Regions from separate parts of the Phenylobacterium sp. FG114 genome, predicted to be linked through region 1. Evidence: riboswitches for the same ligand, from Rfam matches in the RefSeq annotation. Region 1 holds a riboswitch; the other holds the start of a gene.
What was found. Region 1 has a riboswitch for cobalamin ahead of ACODSY_RS21205 (hypothetical protein). Riboswitches for the same ligand answer to the same signal wherever they lie in the genome.

Region 1 (5,554 bases):
GGACGGCGGTCGAGTTCTACGACTTCTACATCTACGCGACTGCCGCCTCGCTGGTGTTCCCGCACCTGTTCTTCCCGAAGTCGTCCGACAGCGCCCAGCTCCTGCAAAGCTACGCCACCTTCGCCGTGGCGTTCTTCGCCCGGCCGGTGGGCGCGGCGTTCTTCGGCCACTTCGGCGACCGTATCGGGCGCAAGTCGACGCTGGTGGCCTCGCTGATGCTGATGGGCGGCTCGACGCTGCTGATCGCCTTCCTGCCCAGCTATGCGGTCGCGGGCTGGATCGCGCCCGCGCTGCTCTGCCTGTTGCGGTTCGGTCAGGGGTTCGGCCTGGGCGGCGAGTGGGGCGGCGCGGCCTTGCTGGCGGTCGAGAACGCACCACCCGGATGGCGCGCGCGCTTCGGCATGTTTCCGCAACTCGGCGCCCCGGTGGGCTTCATCGCCGCAAACGGCCTGTTCCTGATCCTCGGCGTGGCGATGCCGGCCGACGACTTCCTGGCCTGGGGCTGGCGGCTGCCGTTCCTGGCCAGCGCGATCCTCGTGGGCCTGGGCCTCTGGATCCGGCTGAGGATCGGTGAGACTCCCGCCTTCAGGAAGGCGATGTCGGAGGCCGAGGCCAGCCATGTGCCCATGGCCGAGGTGCTGAAGCGACACACCGGCGCGCTGCTCGGCGGCACCTTCGCCGTCGTGGCCTGCTTCGCGCTCTTCTACATCTCGACCGCCTTCGCCCTGGGCTACGGGACCGGGAAGCTGGGCTACAGTCGCGAGACCTTCCTGGCCGTGCAGCTGGGCGCGATCCTGTTCCTGGCGGCCGGCATCGTCGCCGCGGGCTACTGGTCGGACGCCGCCACCCCTCGACGCGTGCTCCTGGCCGGATGCGGCGGAACGGTGGTGGTCGGGCTGGCCATGGGTGCGATGATGGGCGCGGGCTCGCTGCCGCTGATCTGGGCCTGGCTGTCCCTGGCGCTGCTCACGATGGGCTTCGTCTACGGGCCGCTGGGCGCCTTCCTGCCCAGCCTGTTTCCGCCGCGGGTGCGCTACACCGGGGCTTCCATGGCCTTCAACGTAGGCGGGATCATCGGAGGCGGCCTGGCCCCTGTCGCCGCCCAGGCGCTGGCGGACCGCGGCGGCTTGGTCCCCGTCGGCCTGTACCTCGTCGCGGCCGGGCTGCTGAGTTTCGCGGGCCTGGTCTTCCTGCGCCCGGCGCCCGACGCCTTGGACTAAGTCGGGAATCCGTCATACCGTTGTCATGCGACACGGCGGACGGGGCGCTGAGTGGACACGGTCTCGGACCCAGAACTCGACGTCCGGATGGCCCTGCTGGTGTTCCTGGGGCTGCTTCCGATCGACGTCGCCCTCATCGGACTGGACCTCCTCCACCTTCAGGCGGAGGCCGGACGTGCGCCGGCCGGGTTCAAGGACCTGATGTTCGACATGCATGTCGAACTCGGTGTGGCGGAGGGCTTCGAGTACCTCAAGTCGGCCGTCACGGCGCTGGCCATAGGGCTGCTGGCGCGCCGCCAGCGTGCGCCGATCCTCTGGGTTCTCTGCGCTCTCAACGCCTGGATGGTGTTGGACAACGCCCTGGCGATCCACGAGCGGCTGGGCATGACCCTGGCCCGCCATATGCTTCAGGGCCTGACCCTCGGCCTCAACCGGTCGCGCGACCTGGGCGAGTTGATGGCGTTCGCGGCTGCCGGCGGCGGCTTCCTGATCTTGCTGGCCCTCACCTGGCGCAAGGCGACACCGAGGGCGCGCCGGGCCGCCATGATGCTGTCGGCGGCGCCGCTGGGCGCGGCCGTGTTCGGGGTCGGCGTCGACGCCCTCCATTCAAGCCCGTGGGCCGAGGGCCTCGACCTCCTGGCCGGCGTGGTCGAAGACGGCGGCGAGAGCGTCATGATCTCGTTGGGCTGCGCGCTGGGCGTGGGTTGCTACGCGGCCGGCCGCGCGAAGACCGGCGGCCCCGTGGTCCAGGCCGCCTAGACCGGGATTTCCCCCGCCACCGTGGTGCGGTGCATGACCCGCCGGTGCCCGTCATAGCCGCCCAGGGCATTGTGCATCGTGCAGCGGTTGTCCCAGATCACCAGCATCCCCGCCTGCCATACGTGGCGGTAGACGAACCGGTCCTGGACCATGTGCTTGTACAGCTCGCCCAGCAGCGGGTCGGCCTCGTCGGGCGTCATGCCCTCGATGCCCACCGTGTAGACCGGCGAGATGAAGAGCGCCTTGCGGCCCGTCACAGGGTGGGTCCGAACCAGGGGGTGGGCCCAGGTCTTGTCGGCCTCCGGACTGACGATGATCGGCATGGACCGCACGTCGAGTTCGCGGGCGTAACCGCTCTTCGGGCCGTAGGCGCGGGTCGCCGAGTGGACCGCGCGGAGCGGAGCCAGCCGGGCCTTCATCTCGTCGGACAGCGCCTCGTAGGCCGCCGCGCCGTCGGCATAGAGCGTGTCGCCGCCCACGGGAGGGATGATCTCGGAACGCAGGATGGTGGCCGCGGGAGGTCGCTCCTGGAAGCTCCAGTCCGAGTGCCAGTTGCCGCCGAAGGGCGTTGTCTTCTCGTCGGGCTCCCGGCGCACCTCCAGCACGTTCGGGTGGCCGGCCATCGGCGCGACATAGGGATCGTGACCGAACGGCCCGATCTGCAGGGTAAAGGCTTCCAGCTCGTCCAGGGTCAGCGGCTGGCCGGGAAAAGCCAGGACCGCGTGGCGCGCCCAGGCGTCCTTGACCTCGGCCAGCGCGACCTCGCCCAGGGGCTTGGAAAGGTCGATGCCGGTGACCTCGGCGCCGAAGCCACTTTCCCGGGACTGGACCCGGATCGTGCGATAGGCGCTCTGCGCTTCCATCAGCATGGCGGTTCCTCCTTCGCCTTTGCACAAAACACCTGTTTGCGTACGCGACGGCAAGCTTGTAATCGAACCGCGTCATGGCCGCTTTCGACATCACCGAAGACAAGCTCATCACGCTCACCCCCGACACGGAGGTCGACGTCCGCGAGACCTTCGGTATCGACCTGGACATGAAGGTCCCGGCCTTCAGCGAGCGCGACCCGCACGTGCCGGATGTGGATCCGGCCTACAAGTTCGACCCGGAGACCACGCGGGCGATCCTCGCGGGCTTCGCCCACGACCGTCGCGTGATGGTCCAGGGCTATCACGGCACGGGCAAGTCCACCCACATCGAGCAGGTGGCCGCGCGCCTGAACTGGCCGCTGATCCGGGTGAACCTGGACAGCCACGTCAGCCGCATCGACCTGGTCGGCAAGGACGCCATCGTCCTGAAGGATGGCAAGCAGGTCACCGAATTCCGCGAAGGCATGCTGCCCTGGGCGATCCAGCGGCCCATCGCCCTCGTCTTCGACGAGTACGACGCGGGGCGGCCGGACGTGATGTTCGTGATCCAGCGCGTGCTGGAGGCGCAGGGCAAGCTGACCCTGCTCGACCAGAACCGCGTGATCCGGCCCAACCCCTGGTTCCGCCTGTTCTCGACGACCAACACCATCGGCTTGGGCGACACCACCGGCCTCTACCACGGCACCCAGCAGATCAACCAAGGCCAGATGGATCGCTGGTCGATCGTGACCACGCTGAACTACCTCAGCCACGACACCGAGGCCGAGATCGTGCTGGCGAAGGCGCCCGGCTACCAGACAGCCGAGGGGAAGCGCACCATCAACGCCATGGTGCGCGTGGCCGACATGACCCGGAACGCCTTCATGAACGGCGACATCTCGACCGTCATGAGCCCGCGGACCGTGATCACCTGGGCCCAGAACGCCGAGATCTTCGGCGGCGACATCGGCCTCGCGTTCCGGATGACCTTCCTGAACAAGTGCGACGAGCTGGAGCGCGGCACGGTCGCCGAGTTCTACCAGCGCGCCTTCGGTCAGGACCTGCCCGAATCGACGGCCCGCGTCCGAGTGGCTTGACCGCACGCGCCACGGCGAGGCAATCATCGGCCGTGGCGCCCGAGAGGGCCTAGAGGGAATGCGGTGCGGACGTTCGCGTCCAAGGCCGCGGCTGCCCCCGCAACTGTAAGCGGCGAGCCGAAGACCACCAAAGCCACTGGGGCCGCAACGCCCTGGGAAGGCCGGTCCCGAGGCGACGACCCGCGAGCCAGGAGACCTGCCACGAGCCGTGGTCACGCGCGAGCGCATTGGGCGGGGTGCACCGATGTGGATGGACCGCCGCCAGGCGCCTGACGCCCTGTCGGTCGGCGAATCTCCTTCGCGGTGACGTGTCACGTCCGCCGCGAGGTATCGGCCCATGTCTGTTGTTCTCTCCCAACCCCGGACCGCCCTGTGGTCCGCCGGTGTCGTCGTCCTGGTTCTGGGCGGCTGCCTGATCGCCGGTTGCCTAGAGCCGCTGGTCGCCGTGGCGGTGATCGCCGCCGGCGCCCTGCCGATGCGCCGCGCCGTCCCGCTCACGCTTGCGGTCTGGCTGGCCGGCCAGGCCATCGGCTTCGGCCTCCATGACTATCCGCGCGACCCGAGCACCATCGCCTGGGGCCTCGGCCTTGGCGCGGCGGCGCTCGCTGCGTTGGCGGGCGCCGCGCCCGTCCTGGCCGCCACCTTGGGCAAGCCCGCCTGGCTGCGCGCGGGCCTGGCCTTCGTCGCGGCGTTCGTGGCCAACCAGCTCGTCATACTGGGCGTCGAGCAGGTGATCACCGGCGCCTGCGAAGTGCGCCCAGGGGTGATCAGCCTGGTGGGCGCGGTGAACGCCGCCTGGCTGGCGGGGCTGCTGGCGGTGGATGCCGTCGTGCGCTGCACCCCGCTGGCGGTCCCCGCCTTCGGACGTTCCGCATGAGCGGCCCGCGCATCGTCTCCCTGCTGCCCAGCGCCACCGAGATCGTGGCGGCGGTGGGCATGGCCGACCAGCTCGTGGGCCGCTCGCACCAGTGCGACTTCCCGGTCGACGTCAGCCGCCTGCCGGCGCTCAGCGCCACCAAGGTGCGGCTGGACGGCACATCGCGCGACATCGACCGGCGCGTGAACGAGATCATCGCCCAGGGCGTCTCGGTCTATCGCGTCGATGCCGAGCGGTTGCGGGCGCTGAAGCCCGACGTGATCCTGACCCAGACCCAGTGCGCCATCTGCGCGGTGACCCCGGGCGATCTCGAGCACGCGCTCTGCGAATGGACGGGCATGGCGCCGACGCTGGTCTCGCTGGAGCCCAACGACCTCTCCGACGTCTGGGGCGACGTGCGCAAGGTGGGCCAGGCGCTGGGCGCCGAGGCCGTGGCGGAGCGCGCCATCGCCAGGTTGCAGGGACGTCTCGCCGCCATCCGCCGGACCGCCGACCGCGCCGCCCATCGCCCGACCGTCGCCGCCATCGATTGGATCGACCCGCTCATGGCCGGCGGCAACTGGATGCCCGAGCTGATCGAGGCCGCGGGCGGCGAGAGCCTGTTCGCCATGCCGGGCCAGCATTCGCCCTGGCTGGACTGGGCGGCCCTGGCGGCGGCGGACCCGGATGTCATCCTGCTGCTGCCCTGCGGCTTCACCATCGCGCAGAGCCTGGCTGACGCTCCCCTGCTGCAGGCCCGGCCGGAATGGGCGG
Region 2 (5,554 bases), on a different contig from region 1:
AGCAGGGCCGCGCCGAACAGCGCCGACGGCAGCAAGGTGCGGCTGGGCTGGTAGCCCACGAACGGCCGGACCAGATGGGGGGCGATCAGGCCGATGAAGCCGACTGAGCCGGTCACGGAGGTGGCCGCGCCGACGGCGAGCCCGACGCCCAGCAGGGCCAGCATGCGCGCGCGGTCGAGGTCAATGCCCAGGCTCTCGGCCTGCTGCTCGCCAAGCGCCAGGGCGTCGATGGCGCGGCCCAGGCTGGCGAGCACCGCGAGGCCCACGACGATGAAGGGGCCGGCCAGCAGGACGTGGTCCCAGCTCTTCTGCGACAGCGAGCCCAGCATCCAGATGCTCATCTCGAAGCCGGCGTAGGGGTTGGGCGCGAAATTGAGCGCCATGGCCAGGAAGGCGGCCATCAGGCCCGAGACGGCCGAACCCGCCAGGATCAGGCTGAGGGTCCCGCCACGCCCCAGCGCGAAGGTCAGCAGCCCAGCTCCCAGCGCGCCGGTCAGGGCGAGCAGCGGCGTCGCGAGGCTGAAGGCGGCGGCAAGGCTGAAGTAGATCGAGACCACCGCCCCCAGCGCCGCGCCGCTGGAGACGCCCAGGAGGCCGGGTTCGGCCAGCGGATTTCGCAGGAGGCCCTGCAGTACGGCGCCCGACAGCCCCAGGGCGGCGCCGACCAGGATCGCCAGCACGGTGCGCGGCAGGCGCAGCTCGACGACCACCAGCCGGGCCAGGTTGACGTCGGACGAGAAGAGGCCGTCCAGGATCTCGTGCGGGCTGATGTTGACCCGCCCGAGGAACAGCGAGGCCGCGGCCGCCATGGCCAGGGCCAGCACCGCGAGGAGGTTCATCGGAAGGGCGGGCCGTCTCAACGGGCGGCCTCCGGCGGCAGCACGTCGAGCGCGCGGCGCAGGTCGAGAGCCGCCTGGACGGATTGCGGCAGGCCACAGCTGTAGGCCACGTCCGCGTACGAGATGCGGCGGCCCGCGAAGACGCGACGGATGGCCCGGTGCTCGCTCTCCTCGTTCTGCACGAGCGGGCGGTCGCCCCCGCCGTAGAGCAGCGCCTGGGGCCGCGCCTGCAGCAGTTCCTCCACGCCGAAGCCCGTGTAGATGGGGCCCGGCTGCGCGGCGATGTTCACCGCGCCCGCCGCCTGGATGATCTGGTTCGCGAAGGTCTCGGTTCCGGGCACGGTCGCGCCGCCGTCCCAGGCGACGATACGGTTCGGGCGCGCCGGCCGCCGCCTCGCCAGCTCGGCGAGCTGAACGTCCATCCGGCGGATCAGCGCCTCGGCCCGCGCGGGCTCCCCCACGGCCGCGCCCACCTGGCGAAGCGAGCGGCGCACGTCGTCGAAGGTGCGCGCGCTCTTCACCTCGACCAGGGGCGCCCCGACCTCGTGCGCCAAGCGCCGCGTCACCGCGAGCGAGAAGTCGCCGGTGAGGATCAGGTCGGGCCGGAACTTGATGATGTCCTCGGGCGTCCCGTAGTTGATCGGGATGCCCGCGGCTGCGCCGGGAAACAGCGCCCGCGCACCCTCGCGCGCCAGATAGGTCACGCCCGCGATCCGCCCCCTGGGGACCAGCTGCAGCACCATCAGGTCGGTGCACTGGTTCATCGACAAGATACGCTGCGGCTTTGGCGCAGGCGCGCCCGCGGCCATCCCGGGCAGGATGGCCGCGCAGAGGCCCAACGCGGCGATGCGCAGGGCGGCTCTCATGGTCAGGCCTGGCTCATCTCAGAACTTCACCCTCGCCCCGACGGCGGCCGTGCGGCCGGGCGTCGCGAAACCGAAGACTTCGTAGTAGTCCTCGTCGGTCAAGTTCTCGACCCGTCCGAACACCTCGACACCGTCCGACAGGTCGTAGCTGGCCGACAGGTTCACCAGGGTGAAGGACGGCAGGACCACCCGGCCCGCATTGGCCCCCGTCGCCGGCTTGACGTCCGGCAGCGAGGTCGGGAACGGCGGATTGATGCCCGAGAAGTTGGAGTCCAGCTCGCGGCCGTTGTAGCGGACGTTGATGTTCACCGTCGCGCGGCCATCCAGCGGCGTCCAGGTGAGGTTGGCGCTGCCGATGTGCGGCGCGCGCCGGATCTCCTCCAGCCCCGCCTCCTTGGCGTTCAGGTCAGTGTAGGCGCCGGACAACGTCAGGCTCGGCAGCACCTCGACCGTCGCGAAGACCTCGACGCCCGACTGCCTCGACTTGCCCTCGCGATTGCAACTCGTGCTGGTCCCCGCCGGCGGCGCGGGACAGGCGGCCGGGAGGCCGGGCCCGCCGAAGTAGCCGAAGATCTCGTCCTGCAGCCGCGCGTCGAAGTAGGTGGCGCCCAGGCTGATCCGGCCGTCCAGGAAGCTCAAGTCGGTCCCGACCTCCCAGCCCTCGGACTTCTCCGGCTTCAGGTTCGGATTGCCGATGAAGGGAAACGGGCCGGTGGCGTTGAAGCCGAACAGCTCGGTCTGAGACGGGTTCTTGATGCCCGTGCCCCCTGCGGCGCGCACGCGGATCATATCGTTGAAGCGGTAGAAGCCCTGGATCTTCCAGGTGGTCGCGTTCTCGAAGACGTCGTTGTCGTCATGACGGACCGCGCCACCCATGCCCGCGTCGTCGCCGACCTGCAGATCGTACTGCGCCACCAGGCCGGTGTTCTTGATCGAGCGGCGGGTGTTGTCCGCGCCGGCGCTGGGCGGCGAGGTGTTCTGGAAGGTCTCCTTCTCCCAGTCGACCGCGCCGGTCAGCAGGTGGGTCAGTTCGCCCGTCTGCAGCCGGTAGGTCGTGACGTAGGAGGCCTTCTTGCGCAGGCCGTCGTCACCGCCCGAGCGCGCGCGGGCGCTGTAGCTCTTGCGCTCGGCGTCGACGCCCTGGAACGAAACGCTGTGGGTCCAGGCGCCGTCCAGCAGCTTCAGGTCGCCGCCGACGAAGTAGGTCAGGGTCTTGGCGTCGTAGTAGGTCCCGGGGCTGTCGATCACGCCCCGGCCGAAGCCGGAGTTGTTGGTCTCGGCGTGGGTGTCGGCGTAGCGCAGGACGCCGCGCAGCTTGAAGTTCTCGGTGACCTGGTATCCGGCCTTGGCCGCGAAGCTCTGCAGCGACGAGCCCACCTTGCGCTGGCCGCCCGGCAGGGTCTGGGTGACGAAGCCGTCGGTGTTCTGGACAGCGCCGCTGACGACCACGTCCAGCGGGCCGTTGGCGATGGCATACCGCCCTGCCCCGCCCAGCGTCCCTTGCGAGCCGAACTCGACGCGCAGGCTGCCGCCCGGGGCGTCCTTGGCGGTCGGCGTGATGTAGTTGATCACGCCGGCAATGGCGTCGGAGCCGTAGAGCGCGCTTTGGGCCCCGCGCAGGATCTCGACCCGCGCCACATCCTCGGCCAGCAGCTGGCCGAAGTCGAACTCGCCGATGAACGGGTCCGACGCCTCGATCCCGTCGATCAGGGTCAGGACGTGGTTCGCCTCCGTCCCGCGCACGCGGACCTGGGTCTGGCCGCCCACCGCGCCCGTGCGGCTGACCGCGAAGCCCGGCACATCGCGCAGGACGTCGGAGACCAGGCGCACCTGGCGGTCCTTCATCTGCTCGGCCGTGATCACGGTGACGGACGATCCGACCCGGGCGGCGTCCACGCCATCGGCCGCGCGTGTGCCGGTGACGATCGCCTCGTCGACGTATCCTTCGGCGGCGAAGGCGGGTTGGCTGGTGAGGAGCGCGGCCGCGGCGGCGCTCACGAGATAGATCCTGGGCATCGAGGCCCCCTCTGTCCGCGTCCTTCGCGACATACAGAGGGCCTCCCGGAAGCGCGGGCTCGCGCGTGGGTCGACGGTCCGGCGGGCATGGACGCCTAAGGCCCCGCCCGGTCGGTCGAAACGGCCCTCCGCCGTTTCTCCTCGTCGCTCAGACGGAGATCCGCGCCCTGGAGGTCCACTGCCCCAAAGCTCGAGCGACACGCACCGACCGGTTTCCTGGCTCGCGGGTCGTCACGACATGCGGCCTGCCTTCCCAGGTCCGAGGACCCAGTGGCTGACGGAGACTTCCGCCACGGCGCATGCGCTCACCGCTCACAGTTGCAGGGACAGCCGCAGATCGGGGCGAGCCCCTACTGCGTTCCCGTTTAAGCCCGAAGGCTTCGGCGCGCTAAGCGCCGCGACCCGCCCGAAGGCGGGCCGCGACAGCCGCCCCTCTAGTCGCGCTTCGGGCGGCCTGTCCACGGAATTCCGAGGTCACCCAGGGGCGCCCCGGAGGACCCGACGGCTATTTCGGCCGCTCCAGCGTGGGCCATTTCACGCCCAGTTGGTCCAGGTACGTCGGGTACTTGCTCTCGTCGTAGTACTGGGCGCGCATGGCCGGACGGAATTGCGCCATGACGTCGGCGTTGATCTCGACCGCGGGCTTGTCGCTGGCCGAGATCATCGGGACATAGTGCTCGTCCTTGTTCTGGACCTTGGTGAAGTAGTCCTTGGCCGCCGTGCGTAGGTCGGGACGCATCAGGAGGTCGAGGGTGGTCATGGCGATCACCTTCGCGCCGGCGACGACGCCGTCGTGGGCGATGGGCGTGGCCATCGAGATGGCGTTCATCCAGCTGTGCCCGGCCAGGCCGGGGATGTTCGACGGATAGTTCACGGTAATCGTGGGCAGGGTCCAGGAGATGTCGCCGATGTCGTCCGATCCGCCGCTCTCCGGCTTCTCGACCGGCGGCTCCAGCTTCTTCAGCTCGGTGGAGAGGCCGTCCAGCTTCTCGGCCTTGACCTCCTTCTGCACGGCCTTGGCGAAGGCCTGCTGGTCGGCGGTCCATTTGGGCAGGCCGACCTGCTTGATGTTCTCGTAGGCGGCTTCGGCGATCGGCTTGTTGAAGTGGCGCGGCGCGGCCGTGCCCAGGATCCGCCGATCGACCGTGGTGTCGGTCATCATGGCGGCGCCGTCGGCGATCTTGTTGCCGACCGCATAGAGGTCGGAGATGCGCTTGAAGTCCTGCTCGCGGAAATAATACCAGACCTTGGCCACCTGCGGCACGACGTTGGGCTGGTCGCCCCCGTCGGTGATCACGTAGTGCGACCGCTGCTCGGGCCGGATGTGTTCGCGGCGGAACTCCCAACCGATGTTCATCAGCGAGACGGCGTCCAGAGCCGAGCGGCCCATCCACGGCTTGCCGGCTGAGTGGGCGCTGGCGCCATGGAACGTGTACTCCACCGACACCAGTCCGGTGCCCGACGGCTTGCCCCAGGTAACCGCCAGGTTGTCGCCGACGTGGGTGAAGAGGACGGCGTCGACGTCCTTGAACACGCCCGCGCGCACCATGAAGGCCTTGCCGGCCACCAGTTCCTCGGCGACGCCCGGCCAGAGCATCAGCGTGCCGGCGATGCCTTCCTTCTGCATGATGTCCTTCACCGCCAGCGCGGCGACGACGTTCACGGCGTTGCCGGAGTTATGGCCCTCGCCGTGCCCGGGCGCGCCCTCCACCATCGGCTGCTTCCAGGGGATGCCGGGCGTCTGGGAGGCCTTGGGGATGCCGTCGATGTCGGACCCCATGGCGATCACCGGGCCGCCGGTCTTGTTCGTCCAGGTGGCGACCCAGCCCGTCG

Region 2: linked by a shared signal. The riboswitch ahead of ACODSY_RS13515 (TonB-dependent receptor plug domain-containing protein) and the one ahead of ACODSY_RS21205 (hypothetical protein) in region 1 are both predicted to bind cobalamin.

Annotation. Positions count from the first base shown of each region.
Region 1 is NZ_JBMDKU010000014.1:128,371-133,924, reverse strand. Features, by position in the region: gene ACODSY_RS21225 (MFS transporter) at 1-1,220, shown strand, start outside; gene ACODSY_RS21220 (hypothetical protein) at 1,272-1,979, shown strand; gene ACODSY_RS21215 (TauD/TfdA dioxygenase family protein) at 1,976-2,848, opposite strand; gene cobS (cobaltochelatase subunit CobS) at 2,923-3,924, shown strand; cobalamin riboswitch at 3,941-4,142, shown strand; gene ACODSY_RS21205 (hypothetical protein) at 4,262-4,801, shown strand; gene ACODSY_RS21200 (cobalamin-binding protein) at 4,798-5,554, shown strand, end outside.
Region 2 is NZ_JBMDKU010000007.1:69,058-74,611, reverse strand. Features, by position in the region: gene ACODSY_RS13525 (FecCD family ABC transporter permease) at 1-839, opposite strand, end outside; gene ACODSY_RS13520 (ABC transporter substrate-binding protein) at 857-1,705, opposite strand; gene ACODSY_RS13515 (TonB-dependent receptor plug domain-containing protein) at 1,724-3,721, opposite strand; cobalamin riboswitch at 3,914-4,118, opposite strand; gene ACODSY_RS13510 (amidohydrolase) at 4,227-5,554, opposite strand, start outside.